2 regions of the Bacillus sp. JZ105 genome follow, and region 1 is predicted to be linked to the other one. Evidence: predicted binding sites of a transcription regulator. Region 1 holds the regulator's gene; the other holds the start of a gene.
The links. Region 1 encodes LexA, which represses DNA repair genes until DNA is damaged. Its sites were predicted from a motif close to CGAACATATGTTCG; they were not measured.

Region 1 (7,259 bases):
CAACTAATCATACTTCATGATATCAAACATGCCGTACCATTTTTAGAACAGTTGATATGTGTGACCATAAACGAAACAAAAACCTCTGACATAGGGGTTTTTTGTTTTTCACATGCTCTTGACGCCATAATAAAAACCACCTTCCCTGCTTCATTCATGCAAGTACAGTGGTTTTAAGCGTCTGATGAAGGTGAATTGAATAAAGAAAGGACAACGCTTGTCCATTCTTTAAAACCATGTTCCATCTATGATCATAATATCGTACGTATTATTTCGCTTGGTTGTTCATGGCTTTCATCATTTGATTGATTTTCTTCTGGGACGGTTTCATGCCCATTTGCATCATCATCATTCGAAGCATTTGTTCATTAATCGGTGGATTCTTTTTCAAATAGCTCATCATATACTTACGAGCAATAAAGAATCCGAGTGCAACTCCTGCAAGCAGTGCAACAACGCCTACAAGGATGACAACCCATAAATCCATAATTCTTCCTCCTTCATGTTGTCTCGTATAAAGTGTACTAAACAAAAGGCTATTATACAACATTTCACGTTCAATTTTATTTTTTTAAACAAAATTCCTCACTTTTACTGGATTGAGCCATCCGTGTTTCTTTGAACTAAAGTCCATCGCAAGAAAACAAGGGCTGATTTTTCTCAGCACTTCAAAAAACACCGCTTCTGCCTCATAACTGCCAGTGGCAGACATTTGAATATACCGGTCCTTAATAATAAATGCTGCAGTTCCTTTTCCATCTGGTAAGGAAGCGCTGTAAATCGAGCCTATTTGTGTATAGTGAATGTTCGTTAAGTTATTCATTAGACGCTGGTGCATATGAAAAGCAGGGATTCGTTTCGTCACATAATCCACTTGCTTCACAAGCATAACCAACTCATCGTCAGTGCGGTTCGTCCAATGTAACGACTCAAACAAATGAAACAAAATCGATTCTCTGCCAAAATAGTGATGCGCAAATTCATCCTCAATCCAATAAATATAATAATGACGTTCCATGTCTATCCCTTCCTTTCACATTTCGTCAATCTCGTTTATTGCTTGTATTATACAAAAATGTGAAAGAAAGAATTGTCTATATATGAAGCAAGAAGAAACTAGTTTTGTCAAAAAAACAAGAAAAAAGAAAAAAGTTTGCAGAGCGGATGAAAATGCTCTGCAAACAGATAGCAAAAAAGCATGATGCTTGGAGTTCGTTTATTTATTCAGCTTCGCTTTCACACGGCTGACTACATTGCTGACAGTAAAGCCGTATTTCTCGATAATGGTTTCTCCTGGTGCAGAAGCGCCAAATTTATCAATTGCAATCACGTCACCATCAAGACCAGTGTAACGCTCCCAGCCAAGTGAAGCACCCATTTCAATCGCAATACGTGCACGTACTGCTTTAGGAAGAACGGATTCTTTGTATTCGTCTGACTGCTGATCGAAGCGATCCCATGCAGGAAGGCTGACAACAGATGCGCGGATACCTTCTTTTTCAAGTGCCTTTTGTGCTTCAATGGCTAAACCAACCTCAGATCCTGAAGCGAGTAGAAGTGCTTCTGGCTGTGCATCAGCTGCTTCAACCACCACGTATCCACCTTTTTCTACGCCCTCATATGCCTTCTCTGGTGCCTGATCAATCGTTGGAAGGTTTTGACGAGTAAGAACTAGTGCTGTCGGTTTATCCGTTGAAGATACAGCTAGTTTCCACGCTGCAGCTGTTTCATTTCCATCTGCTGGGCGGATAACGGAAAGATTAGGCATCGCACGCAGTGAAGCAAGCTGTTCAACCGGTTCATGCGTCGGACCATCTTCACCAACAGCGATACTATCATGAGTAAAGACGTAAGTGACTGGAAGTCCCATTAACGCAGCAAGACGAATTGCTGGTCTTAAGTAATCTGAGAAAACAAAGAACGTTCCGCCGAATACACGAAGACCGCCGTGAAGTGCCATACCATTGAGCGCCGCACCCATTGCAAACTCTCTGACACCGAACCAAATGTTTTTGCCGGCATAATTATTTTTACCGAAATCATCCGTGTTTTTAATCGTTGTTTTATTTGATCCAGCAAGGTCAGCAGACCCGCCAATAAAGAAAGGTACTTGCTTTGCAATGCCATTTAACACTTCGCCTGAAGATGCACGGGAGGCAAGGCTTGAACCTGCTTCATAAACAGGAACCTCTTGATCCCAATTTTCAGGAAGCTTTCCTTCAATCGCAAGCTTCAGCTGTGCTGCCAGCTCTGGATATTCTTTTTCGTATTGCGCAAACAGTTCATTCCACGCTGCTTCTTTTTTCTGTCCAGCGTCTTTGACAGCTTCTTTAAAATGATCGTACACTTCAGAAGGTACATGGAAATCTTCTTCAAACGTCCAAGAGTAAGCTTCCTTCGTCAGCTTTGCTTCCTCGCTGCCAAGCGGTGCACCATGCACACCAGACGTTCCCGCACGGTTTGGCGATCCGAAACCGATCGTTGTTTTCACTTCGATTAATGTAGGTCTGTCTGTGCTTTGCTTCGCCTTTTCAATAGCAGCTGTTACTTCTTCGATGTTGTTGCCGTCTTTCACGTAAAGAACTTCCCAGTTCATCGCTTCAAAACGATTCTTCACATTTTCAGAGAATGAACGATCTAAGTCGCCATCTAAAGAAATGTCATTTGAATCGTAAAGAACGATTAAACGGCCTAAGCCTAAATGACCAGCAAGTGAAGCTGCTTCAGAGGAAATTCCCTCCATTAAGTCTCCATCTCCGCAAATGCTGTATGTATAGTGGTCTACAACATGGAAGTTGTCTCTGTTATAAGTTTCCGCAAGATGTCTTTCTGCAAGCGCCATTCCTACTGCCATCGCAATTCCCTGGCCTAAAGGACCCGTTGTCGCGTCTACGCCTTCTGTGTGTCCAAATTCAGGATGTCCAGGTGTTTTGCTTCCCCATTGGCGGAATTGTTTTAAATCGTCAATGCTCAGATTGTATCCGCTTAAATGAAGCATGCTGTATAGAAGCATAGAACCATGGCCCGCGGATAAAACAAAGCGGTCTCTGTTAAACCAATTTGGATTTTGCGGACTTACGTTTAAGTGATTCGTCCATAAAGCGTACGCCATTGGTGCAGCACCCATCGGCATTCCTGGGTGACCGGAATTCGCTTTTTCAATTGCGTCTATGGAGAGAGTACGTATTGTTGCAATAGATTTCAATTCAATCGTTTCCATATAAATCCCCTTCCGTATCTTGTGTACACCATTATCATAAATCTACTGTCCTTTTTTCACAACTATTTCACGCTGAAAAAGAAGGATTTTGTCACATTTAGTTTATCGATCACCTAAAAAGTTATGCAAATATGAAAAAAGACGAGAATATTCTTCCCATCTTTTCAAAATTCAAGAAATCACAGCCTTAATGAAGGTTCTGATCTTTTTCTCTTTTTAATTTTTCTGGTGTAACATCGTTTCCTTCAGGGTCAACAATTTTGACAGTTTTCAGTGTATTTTTCATAGAAGAACGAAAAGCTTTCAAATACTCTTCTCTCAACTGCTTTTGTTCTGTTTTTTCAGCGTCTGATAAACCGGTCTCTTTCGACTTTTTTGAAAGCTCATTTATTCTTGCAAGCTGTTCTTTAGAAATCATGACAAACTCCTTTAAAGCATTTTCTCTACATACTACTAAATATCAATCATTTTGACAACAAATCACGCTTTAGATGGTAAGGCCTTTTTCATATTCTTGATACCTTCTATGCACTGTTGCTTTTGAAATGTCAAAACCTAATGCCTGAAGAGTGGCGGCAATTTCGGCGAACGTCATGTTATTTTTTCTTAATCGAACAATTTCTGAAATCGGCACTTCAATACGCTCACGGCCAGGTGCATGGTTCTGCTGCCTTAAATTCAGTTCAGGCTGATATCCGCGCTCAACAGCCCTTTTCATCCCCCGCTTGATTTTCAGGTTATGAATTTTCCGTTGGTACTCTTCGACGATTCCTACAATCTCGATGACCATTTCATCTGCTTCTGAAAGCTCAAGCTCTCCTCTATGAAACACGCTGTATACCTTTACGTTCTCTTTAAATAGACAATGAAGAAGCGCAATTTTTGCTTGTCCTCTTCCAAGACGTGTTTCATCTTGGATAAGAACGGCATCGATCGACTCTTCCTTCAGTGCAGCAAGCATTTCAAACACGCCATCACGATCTAGCTCATATCCACTTGCTTTTTCTTTGATGACTTTGACCACATTCATCTTGTGCATGGCAGCTAAAGCCAGCAGTTCTTCTTCTTGTCTTTTCAGCGAGGTTTCCTGCTCTTCTTTCACAGTGCTTACTCTCGCATAAATGATTGCGTTCATGTCTTCAATCGACCTTTCTACTGTACTGTTGCAAGCTGATATACGACTGGATGCTCTTTTTTCACGGGTATGACAAGAATGTCTCCAGGCTGGATTTCTGTTGAAGCAAGATCATTGTGTTCTGTTACCCAGTCAATAAATGCATTTTTGTCGATTGATTTGCTGTCGTTTACTTGATCAGCTAACCCCCAAAGAGTATCTCCTGATTGAACCTCTATTTTAACATACTGATTTGAATCATTATGGCTTGTGACTGCAATAAGTGAGAGAAATATGCCAACGATGAATGAGAATACCCCAATAAAAATAATAGATTCTTTTAACCTCATAATGTCATCTCTCCTAACAGAATATGCGTTCGCTCTTTCTGTCTCTCATTATAAATACGAACAAACGTTTCTGTCAAACGTTTTTTCGAACCTATGTTTGTACTGTTAGGAAAAACATGCTATAATTTCTTTAAAATTGACGTTTTGAGGTGCAAAAGATGACGAAGCTATCAAAAAGACAACTCGATATCCTGAAATTCATCAAAGATGAAGTAAAAAGCAAGGGTTATCCCCCATCCGTCCGTGAAATTGGAGAAGCTGTCGGTCTAGCATCCAGTTCAACGGTCCATGGACATTTAGCTAGACTGGAAACAAAGGGCTTAATTAGAAGAGACCCGACAAAACCTAGAGCGATCGAAGTACTAGATGAAGAGGAAATGAATATTCCAAAGAGTGCTGTAATGAACGTTCCAGTCATCGGAAAAGTAACGGCAGGCCTGCCTATCACAGCTGTTGAGAATGTAGAAGAATACTTCCCTCTTCCAGAGACATTTGCTGCACCAGACGAACAAGTGTTTATGCTTGAAATTATGGGAGAAAGTATGATTGATGCAGGTATTTTGGACAAGGACTATGTCATTGTGCGCCAGCAAAGCACCGCTAACAATGGAGATATTGTGGTCGCCATGACAGAGGAAGATGAAGCGACAGTGAAACGTTTTTATAAAGAAGATACACACTTTAGATTACAGCCAGAAAACCCATCAATGGAACCGATTATTTTACAGAATGTGAGTATACTAGGTAAAGTGATTGGCGTATTTCGAAATATTCATTAAAAAAAGCCGGTATTTCATCAGCTGCTGATGAGAACCGGCTTTTTCTTATGCACAAGAATAGGCAAGAATACTTGAGCTTGGGAAGGAACCAAATGTAAAGTTCGGCCATATAAAGCCAGTTGTTCGGCCAAAAGGCTGTGAAGAAAGAACGAACATTAAAAATACTTGGCCGTTTCTCAAAAGCACAATCGTCCATCTTCTATTACATCCCGCTGCAAATTGTACAGCTTGATGGCCTCCCCCTGCACCTTGCCCAAATAGAAATGACTGCATACTTTGAGGCTGAGAGAGTGCTTGCTGATACTGCGAAATCATATGCTGCGGCGGTGCTGGCGGTGCCGATTGTCCGCCTGACCCTTGACCTGGCCAAGTACCTCCTCCAATCGGAAACCCAGGAAAACCTCCAATTTGAGGAATAGAAATCGATGGCCATCCCTGCATCTGCCTATCATACGAGTAACCATTCCCTATACCTTCATACGGATGATACATACGAAACACCCCTTTCTTTAGACATTCGTCACGACAGTATATGTCTTAAATAAAAAAGAGTGTTAAACGTCTAAATAGAAATTTTCCAAAAGACGTTTCGTTCTTCTTTAGAACGGTTAAATAATGATTAAGAAGAAAAATAAAAAAAATGAAAACTTTTTGTCTCCCTCAAACGTTATATAATTAGAAACAAAAGAAATAAAAAACATTTAGATTTAATACTTGTAATATCACTGTAATTATTGTAACATTTGTAACATAAGAAGTTTTCATTGAGAAAAGGAGGCAATCGCCTTGAAAAAATTATTTGTTTTATTAACTGCTATTATGCTTATGATCTCATTACAAACGACAACATTGGCCGCTTCGAAGAAATCAGCCTCTTTGACAAATAAAGAAGCGTTACATATTGCCCTTGATGCAAGAGAACATTTTTGGAGTGCAATGTCAGGCTACAAAATGAAAGACCATTCAAATGTCAAATTAAAATCTTTTACCTATCAAGATATGACGTACAACTATCTTTCTAAAACATTTGATACAAAGAAAAAATTAAACAGCTACCTATCTCAAGTTTTCACTCAAGATGCCATCAAACATGGTTTAAAAGATTATCATTTCATTGTTCATAAAGGCAAAATGGCTGTTCCAGTCGGTGACGGAGACAACATGCTTAATTGGGAAAAAGCCACACCTAAACTTGTTTCTAAAAAACAAACGGTTCGCACATATGAATTTACTGTCCCAACACTTGATGGACGCAAAGTAAAACGAACTGTTACGTACGAAAAAGTACAAAAAAATTGGAAAGTCACACAAATTGACGCTGTCATTTAAATAAAAAACCAGGCCTTTCATCGGCCTGGTTTTTATATTGGAGAAAATTCAGTCAAACGGTCCAGCGCGTGAGCAAGTGATGATGCCGTGCGAAATTCATTAAAAGGAAGCCCGAGCTGCACTGCTGTTTGGGCAATTTCTGGTCTAATCCCTGAAATGGTCGTCTCTACTCCAATCAACCGAAGTGACGTGACAAGATCAAAGATTTGATGAGCCACCATTGTATCAATCATGACCACACCCGATAGATCAATACATAAATGCTGAACACCTTTTTGTGAACACTGATTTAGCGTATTTTCTAAAATAATTTTTGCTCTCGCTGTGTCAATGTCACCTACTAAAGGCAATAACGCAATCTGGCTTTTTAAAACAATTACCGGTGAGCTCAATTCGTAAATCATATCTCTTTGAGCCACGAGTTTTTCGGTTGTATTTTTCACATATTGCTGGATAAACACATGGAT
Region 2 (7,259 bases), 550 kb from region 1:
AAAGCAAGGCGAGGAAGTCGTTATTTACGGCCGTCAAAAGGGCGGAGAAATTTCTGTCGATGAAATCGCCGAAATGCTTAATACAATCAACTACGAAGTCATCGCCACCTTAAGCCGCCGCGTCCCAAGATTTTACCGTCGAGGCGGAAAGATTATTAAAATATCGACGCCGGTGATGTATGTGTGAGGATTTCATCAAGAAAATGGATCAATAATAACCTTTAATGATAAAAAAAGTAAAAATAAGACGATATAAGGATAGGATGTCATAAACTGGAGGAAGTAAACATAAAAAAAAGGTTTTTACTATTTATCTTGGTACTTCTTTTAATAAGTACCATTAATCCATTCAAAGCGAATGCAGCTGAAAATTCAACTGGATGGACAAAACGAGCTGATTTACCAGAAGAACGTATTAATGCTGGGGTAGGTGTAATAGATGGAAAGATTTATGTGTTTGGTGGAGCAAGTGAAAAAAATAAGTTAAATAATCAAACATTTATGTATGATCCTAAGAAAGATGTTTGGGAAGAAAAAGCTAGTATGCCGAGAAACAGAACAGGCGGTACATATGCTGCAGTTGGTAAAAAAATCTATCTTATAGGTGGAATAAACGAAGAGACAAATGTAGCTTATAATACGATTGATATTTATGATGCAGAGCTTGATCAGTGGGCTGAAGAACCGATTCAAATTCCAAGAGACCCTGTTTTTTCAACTTATAGCAAGGGAACTTTGTACGCAGTGGCAGTATATATTGTATCTTCAAAAACTCTTATAAAAATAATGTCTATCAATTCAACACTGCCACTGGTGAATAGAAGAGCTTGAACTCATCGACTTTACCATCTCGAAATGGGAGAGCCATTTCTGCAATTGACGGCAAAATATATGTTGCAGGTGGAGAAAATTCGATTGGGCATAGTAGAGAAAGATCTTTGTTCCAGTATGATATTTCAACAGATAAATGGAGTAAATTAAAAGATAGTGACTTAACTTCATATGTATTTGAACCAGCCTATGAAACATATAATGGGAAATTCTTCGTTATTGGTGGACAGCGGACTGGTGATCGTTCAAGTGAATTGCTGAATAAAGTTAAAATTTTCAATCCGAAAGATGGTCAATTTAAAAATTCAGCGTATGATTTACCAGAAGGTAGAGTATCAGCTGTCGCAGCAATTGTTGAGGATCAATTGTATGTCATTGGCGGACGTGACTACTCATATTATATGGGGAATTTTTCTGCAAAAAGTGATTACAAATCAGTGATTTCTATTCCATTAAGTGACTTGCAAATAACTGAAGATGAAGCAAAGCCAGATGAAGATGCAACAGAAGAACCAAAAGATCAGGACGGAACAAAATCTGGAGAAGAAACTGCGAAAGGTATACTTTCTATTACCATGATCAATGGACTGCAAAAGGATTATCTGCTTTCAATAAAAGAAATCAACGATTTTCTTAAATGGTACAAAGAAAGAAGCTTTGGAATTGGTATGAACTTCTATGAAATCAATGATGAACACAATAAAGGTCCTTTCACAAGTAAGAAGGATTATGTCGTGTACCAAAATATCTTAATGTTTGATATCAAGCAATATTGATATTCATAGATTTTGTAAAGCTGCTGATTATAGATCAGCAGCTTTTATTTTTATAGAATTGTCAAAGTTAGGATCAACGTCATGAAAAAATACGATATTTTTTTAAAAATCTGCTAAACATCCTATAAACACATCCGATAATAGAATTGTCAGGGTTGATAAGCCCTAGAATAAAGGACTTTTTTCAGACAAGGACGTCTGTCAGGTCCCACATACATGGAGGTAATAGGAAATGAGAATTAACCACAATATCGCAGCACTTAACACATTAAACCGTTTGTCTGCAAACAACGGTGCAAGCCAAAAGAACATGGAGAAACTTTCTTCTGGTCTTAAAATCAACCGTGCAGGAGATGACGCAGCAGGTCTAGCAATCTCTGAAAAAATGCGTGGACAAATCCGCGGATTAGAAATGGCTTCTAAAAACGCACAAGACGGTATCTCTCTTATCCAAACAGCTGAAGGTGCATTGACTGAAACTCACTCAATCCTTCAACGTGTTCGTGAACTAACTGTTCAAGCGGGTAACACTGGTACTCAAGATGCAACAACAGATCTTAAAGCTATCCAAGATGAAATTGATAACCTTCTTGATGAGGTAGATGGAATTTCTGAACGTACTGCGTTCAATGGTAAAAAATTACTTGATGGTTCGGCTACAACTGGATTCACTTTCCAAATCGGTGCTAATAAGTCTCAACAATTAGATGTAACTATTGGAGATATGAGTACTGATGGTCTTGCAATGTTAAAAACAGATTATGTTGTTACTTTAGCTACTAAAGCTAACACTGATGCTCTTTTAGATAAAGTTGATGCAGCAATCAATACTGTTTCTTCTGAGCGTGGTAAACTTGGTGCAGTCCAAAACCGTCTAGAGCACACTATCAACAACCTTGGTGCTTCTGGTGAAAACTTAACAGCTGCTGAGTCTCGTATCCGTGACGTTGACATGGCGAAAGAAATGAGTGAGTTCACTAAGAACAACATTCTTTCTCAAGCGTCTCAAGCAATGCTTGCACAAGCGAACCAACAGCCACAAAACGTACTTCAATTACTACGTTAATGAAAGGCCCCTTTATGGGGCTTTTTTTTATGCTTTATTCTTCGCGTTTTCTCCAGTCTTATGATTCTTAAACCCCTGTTATAAATCATGAAAAATGACCTTTAAATTTGGCATACTCTAGCGAAACGATCATAGTGAATGAGACTTTATCCTTATTTATTCCTTTTTTGTTAAACATATTCCATTTAAGTTCGATAAATGGATTGTAAGGCTTACAAAAAAATTCTAATTTAGAACTTTTGGATAAGGACGTCCAATTGGTTCAAACACACGGAGGTCATTTAACATGAGAATTAACCACAATATCGCAGCACTTAACACATTGAACCGTTTGTCTGCAAACAATGGAGCAGGGCAAAAGAACATGGAAAAGCTTTCTTCTGGTCTTCGAATCAACCGTGCAGGAGATGACGCAGCAGGTCTTGCCATCTCTGAAAAAATGCGTGGACAAATCCGCGGATTAGAAATGGCGTCTAAAAACGCACAAGATGGTATTTCTCTTATTCAAACAGCTGAGGGTGCATTAACTGAAACACATGCGATTCTTCAACGTATGCGTGAATTGACAGTTCAAGCGGGTAACGTTGGGACTCAACAAACAGAAGATTTAACAGCTATTCAAGAAGAACTCGATGCTTTGGTTGAGGAAATTGATGGTATTTCTCAGCGTACAGCATTTAACGGAAAGCAACTGTTGGATGGTACTGTTGAGGATGGATTCCAATTTCAAATTGGAGCGAACATTGAGCAAAATATCAATGTAAAGATTGGTAAAATGGACGCTGAAACATTGACTGTCAAAGATATTAAAGTAAATGAAGAAGGCTTTAACTTTGACACTGAAGTAGCAAAAATCGACGTAGCAATCGGCGCTGTATCTAAACAGCGTTCAGCTCTTGGTGCAGTCCAAAACCGTCTAGAGCACACAATCAATAACCTTGGTGCTTCTGCTGAAAACTTAACAGCTGCTGAGTCTCGTATTCGTGACGTTGACATGGCGAAAGAAATGAGTGAGTTCACAAAGAACAACATTCTTTCTCAAGCTTCTCAAGCAATGTTAGCGCAAGCAAACCAACAGCCGCAAAACGTACTTCAATTATTACGTTAATGAAAAAGCCCCCTTTAAAGGGGCTTTCAGCTTGTAGACAAACCCTCGCATTCGTTGTCAGTCCTGTGCGCTGGTGCTCACGAATGTTAAATTCGCTCCGCGCCAGTGCTCGTCCTTCCTAGACTGCAAAGGGTTTCTATCACGCTGAAAAGAAGACAAAGGGCTTTGTCAACAATCTAAAACGAATCCAAGAGGGATTCGTTTCAGCGTGTAGACAAACCCTCGCATTCTTTGTCAGTCCTGCGTGCTGGTGCTCACGAATGTCAAATTCGCTCCGCGCCAGTACTCGTCCTTCCTAGACTTCAAAGGTTTTCTATCACGCTGAAAAGAAGACAAAGGGCTAAAATCAAGATCATTTTAGCCCTTTGTCAACAATCTGAAACGAATCCAAGAGGGATTCGTTTTTTTTTATTTTCTTTTGTTCCGATCAAAGCGATAATCGTATGTTTCTCCCTTTACCACATTTAAAAATTCATGCCCAATTTGAACAAGCTGTCCATTTTTCCATTTGATGAGAGGGTCTTTGTCAGGATATTTCCAGTAAATCGTTTTCTTTCGGTGGGTGAGTTTGTTTTCAATTTCTGCTCTAACTGCGTTCTCCTTTAGTTTCCCACCGCTATGTCGATAGGTGTTGATGATATATGTTCCGTCAGGTGATGTCATCGAGCGGATAAAGGTTCCGTGAGATACGCCTTGAAGAGAAAAGCATTTCCAGTAAATGATGCCAGCGAAGCTAAGGATTAAGATGATAAGGGTGATGGTGGTTTTCTTTTTTAACATGAATTCCTCCAGATGTAGATCACAATATTTCTAATTTATGAGAGAGAATGCAAAAAGATTCATATAGTCCAAAAGTTCTATTCATTTCAATTATCGGTCATTTTTTCTCAAAATTCAACAGATAGCCGAAAAGATAAGGAAAATTTAAGGATGTATTAAGTCGATAGGTCATGCGAAATCCCTTTACAAAAGAATTTAAGATCAGTAGACTTATGCTCATATAGAGAAATGGGGAAGATGGGATGACGCAAATCATTGATACATATCAAAGTTATGAAGAGCTTTCCGCTCATGAAAGAGAAGGAGTCGATTATCAAATTCTTCACGAGCGGAAAGGTGATCAGCTTTTGGTTTTGTCCCCTCATGCTGGGGGAATTGAATCTGGCGTGAGTGAGCTCATTCATGAAATCGCAAGTGATCATTCTATGTATTTATTTGAAGGCCTCAAAGTGAAAGGCAATCATGTGCTTCACATTACAAGCACACGTTTCGATGAGCCGGTCTGCCTTTCTCTAGTGCATACCCATCATTACACGTTTGCGCTCCATGGCTACGGGGAAACGGAGGTGCTACAAACATTAGTGGGCGGGACAGACAGAGAAAAAGCGGCAGAAACAGTGAAACGTTTAACGCTTAATGGATTTCCTGCGGTGCTGTTATCTGAATCTGATCGCTATTCTGGAACACATCCTGACAATATTAATAATCAATGTCTGACCGGAAAAAGTGTACAACTTGAAATCAGTCAGGCGCAAAGAAGAGCATTCTTTCAAGACTTCAGACGGCGCTATCGCCGTGAAACACAAAATGAGCAATTTTATCGGTACACAAATGTACTCAAGCAAGTATTAAACCTTTATGAATAAACCTCACGTTTGATAAACAGCTTCTTTTTCCGCGACCTTCTCGGCTTTCATTAAATAAGATGTAAACTCTTGTTGGAAGCGAATGCCTGCTTTCCGCTGTTCGAACAAGGCGAGCCGCTTTTCAGCGAAAGCCCAGGTGACATGAAATGTTTGCGCAATGTGCAAAATGGCTTGCTGCCGAAGGTTTGGAAGCTTCATTTTCATCAGCATAAAGGTCGGCACACAAAAGTGATACATGAATTGTTTAGCCTGAAACTCTTGCAGTTCTCGAAAGAGTTTGTGCATCTTGAAATGATTGCCTGCATGCTTCAGCACATGACAAAGCTCGTGGGCAAAATCCTGCCATTGTTCTTCTGACGATAGAGATCTGTTTAATATAATACTGTAAAGACCTTGATGTTTGATCATCATGCTGCCAGTATCCTCATAGTGGACCCATACATGAAATTCAGAAGCGATCCTTTGCATGTCTCTATAAGCAGGACCGCTTATTTGTAATTTGGCATATAACCGCTTAATCTCTTCTTCTAAATGGGTTAAAAAACCAGTCATTTAAAAACCTCCAAGCAAACATATGTTCTGTTTTTGGCATAAAAGAAAAGTCCATATAGGACTAAATAGCTAATGAAGCTATTACTTACTTTTAATATCGGCTTATTTTTAACAATTTTAACATAAAATCAAGGAAAAATGGAATTAATTCCTGTTTTTTTCTTCATTTTTGCGTTTTCCATTACTAAATAGAGTGGATTGAATTCAAATCTTACCATAGTCTTATCACTAAAACAAACCCAAGTTGTCTTACGAACGCCACCAATTGATGAGAAAGATCAATTCAATTTTTCAAAAGGGAGTGCAGAACATGGTAAAAATTTATCAAGATTTTATTCCAGTTGGAAACGGGAACCGTCCAGGATACGCCATGACACCGTTGTATGTGACGGTGCATAACACAGCAAACACGTCAAAGGGAGCGGATGCGAAAAGTCATGCGGCATATGTGAAACGCCCAACGACAGCGGAAAGCTGGCACTTTACAGTGGATGATCATGAAATCTTTCAGCATCTGCCGTTAAATGAAAATGGCTGGCATGCAGGGGACGGACATGGAAATGGGAACAGAAAGTCGATCGGCATTGAAATTTGTGAAAATGAAGATGGGAATTTCCAGCAAGCGGTTAAACATGCGCAATGGCTCATCCAAAAGCTGCTGAAAGAACATCATATTCCACTAGCGAATGTGGTCACACATCAACACTGGTCTGGAAAAGCATGTCCGCGCCTGCTTCTCGCTACATGGGATGAATTCAAAAAAGGAATTGAAACAGCAGGAGACCCTGAGTCGGTCATCACGTATGTCGTTAAAAGCGGGGATACGTTAACGAGTATTGCCAAATCTCATGACGTCACAGTTCAAGATCTACAGAAGTGGAATAACATTAGCGACCCGAACAAGATTCAAATTGGACAGGTTCTCAAAATTTATCAAAACGATGGAAAAATGATGTATGAGCTGCCAGATGGGATTTTAAAGGTGACTTCGCCTCTAACGAAGGGAGAGCACGTACGCCTCGTCCAAAAAGCGCTTGCTGCTGTTTACTTTTATCCTGATAAATCGGCTGCAGATAAAGGAATCGATGGTGTTTACGGGGAAAAAACGGCGAATGCCGTAGCGCGCTTTCAGCTGGTGAACGGGCTGACGAGTGATGGGGTATACGGACCTAAAACGAAGGAGAAGCTGCTTAAACTGTTAAATCAGTGAGTGTTTCTGTTTGTACGATTGGATGGCTGTTTCACTTTTTTCAATTAATCGCCGAGTATATGGGGAAGGC

Region 2: the regulator LexA is predicted to act here: its motif matches at 5,995-6,008, upstream of M1D81_RS06290 (ImmA/IrrE family metallo-endopeptidase).

The regions. Positions count from the first base shown of each region.
Region 1 covers NZ_CP096387.1:1,783,878-1,791,136, reverse strand. Annotated here, with positions in the region: gene M1D81_RS09075 (aspartyl-phosphate phosphatase Spo0E family protein) at 1-7, shown strand, start outside; gene M1D81_RS09070 (YneF family protein) at 269-487, opposite strand; gene sirA (sporulation inhibitor of replication protein SirA) at 572-1,018, opposite strand; gene tkt (transketolase) at 1,217-3,220, opposite strand; gene M1D81_RS09055 (DUF896 domain-containing protein) at 3,408-3,638, opposite strand; gene M1D81_RS09050 (YneB family resolvase-like protein) at 3,708-4,355, opposite strand; gene yneA (cell division suppressor protein YneA) at 4,373-4,684, opposite strand; gene lexA (transcriptional repressor LexA) at 4,843-5,463, shown strand; gene M1D81_RS09035 (hypothetical protein) at 5,509-5,955, opposite strand; gene M1D81_RS09030 (IseA DL-endopeptidase inhibitor family protein) at 6,250-6,792, shown strand; gene M1D81_RS09025 (STAS domain-containing protein) at 6,825-7,259, opposite strand, start outside.
Region 2 covers NZ_CP096387.1:1,237,724-1,244,982, forward strand. Annotated here, with positions in the region: gene alr (alanine racemase) at 1-187, shown strand, start outside; partial or broken gene M1D81_RS06265 (Kelch repeat-containing protein) at 289-1,607, shown strand; gene hag (flagellin Hag) at 1,840-2,673, shown strand; gene hag (flagellin Hag) at 2,960-3,781, shown strand; gene M1D81_RS06280 (DUF5412 domain-containing protein) at 4,190-4,561, opposite strand; gene M1D81_RS06285 (poly-gamma-glutamate hydrolase family protein) at 4,804-5,427, shown strand; gene M1D81_RS06290 (ImmA/IrrE family metallo-endopeptidase) at 5,431-5,979, opposite strand; gene M1D81_RS06295 (N-acetylmuramoyl-L-alanine amidase) at 6,290-7,189, shown strand; gene M1D81_RS06300 (hypothetical protein) at 7,178-7,259, opposite strand, start outside.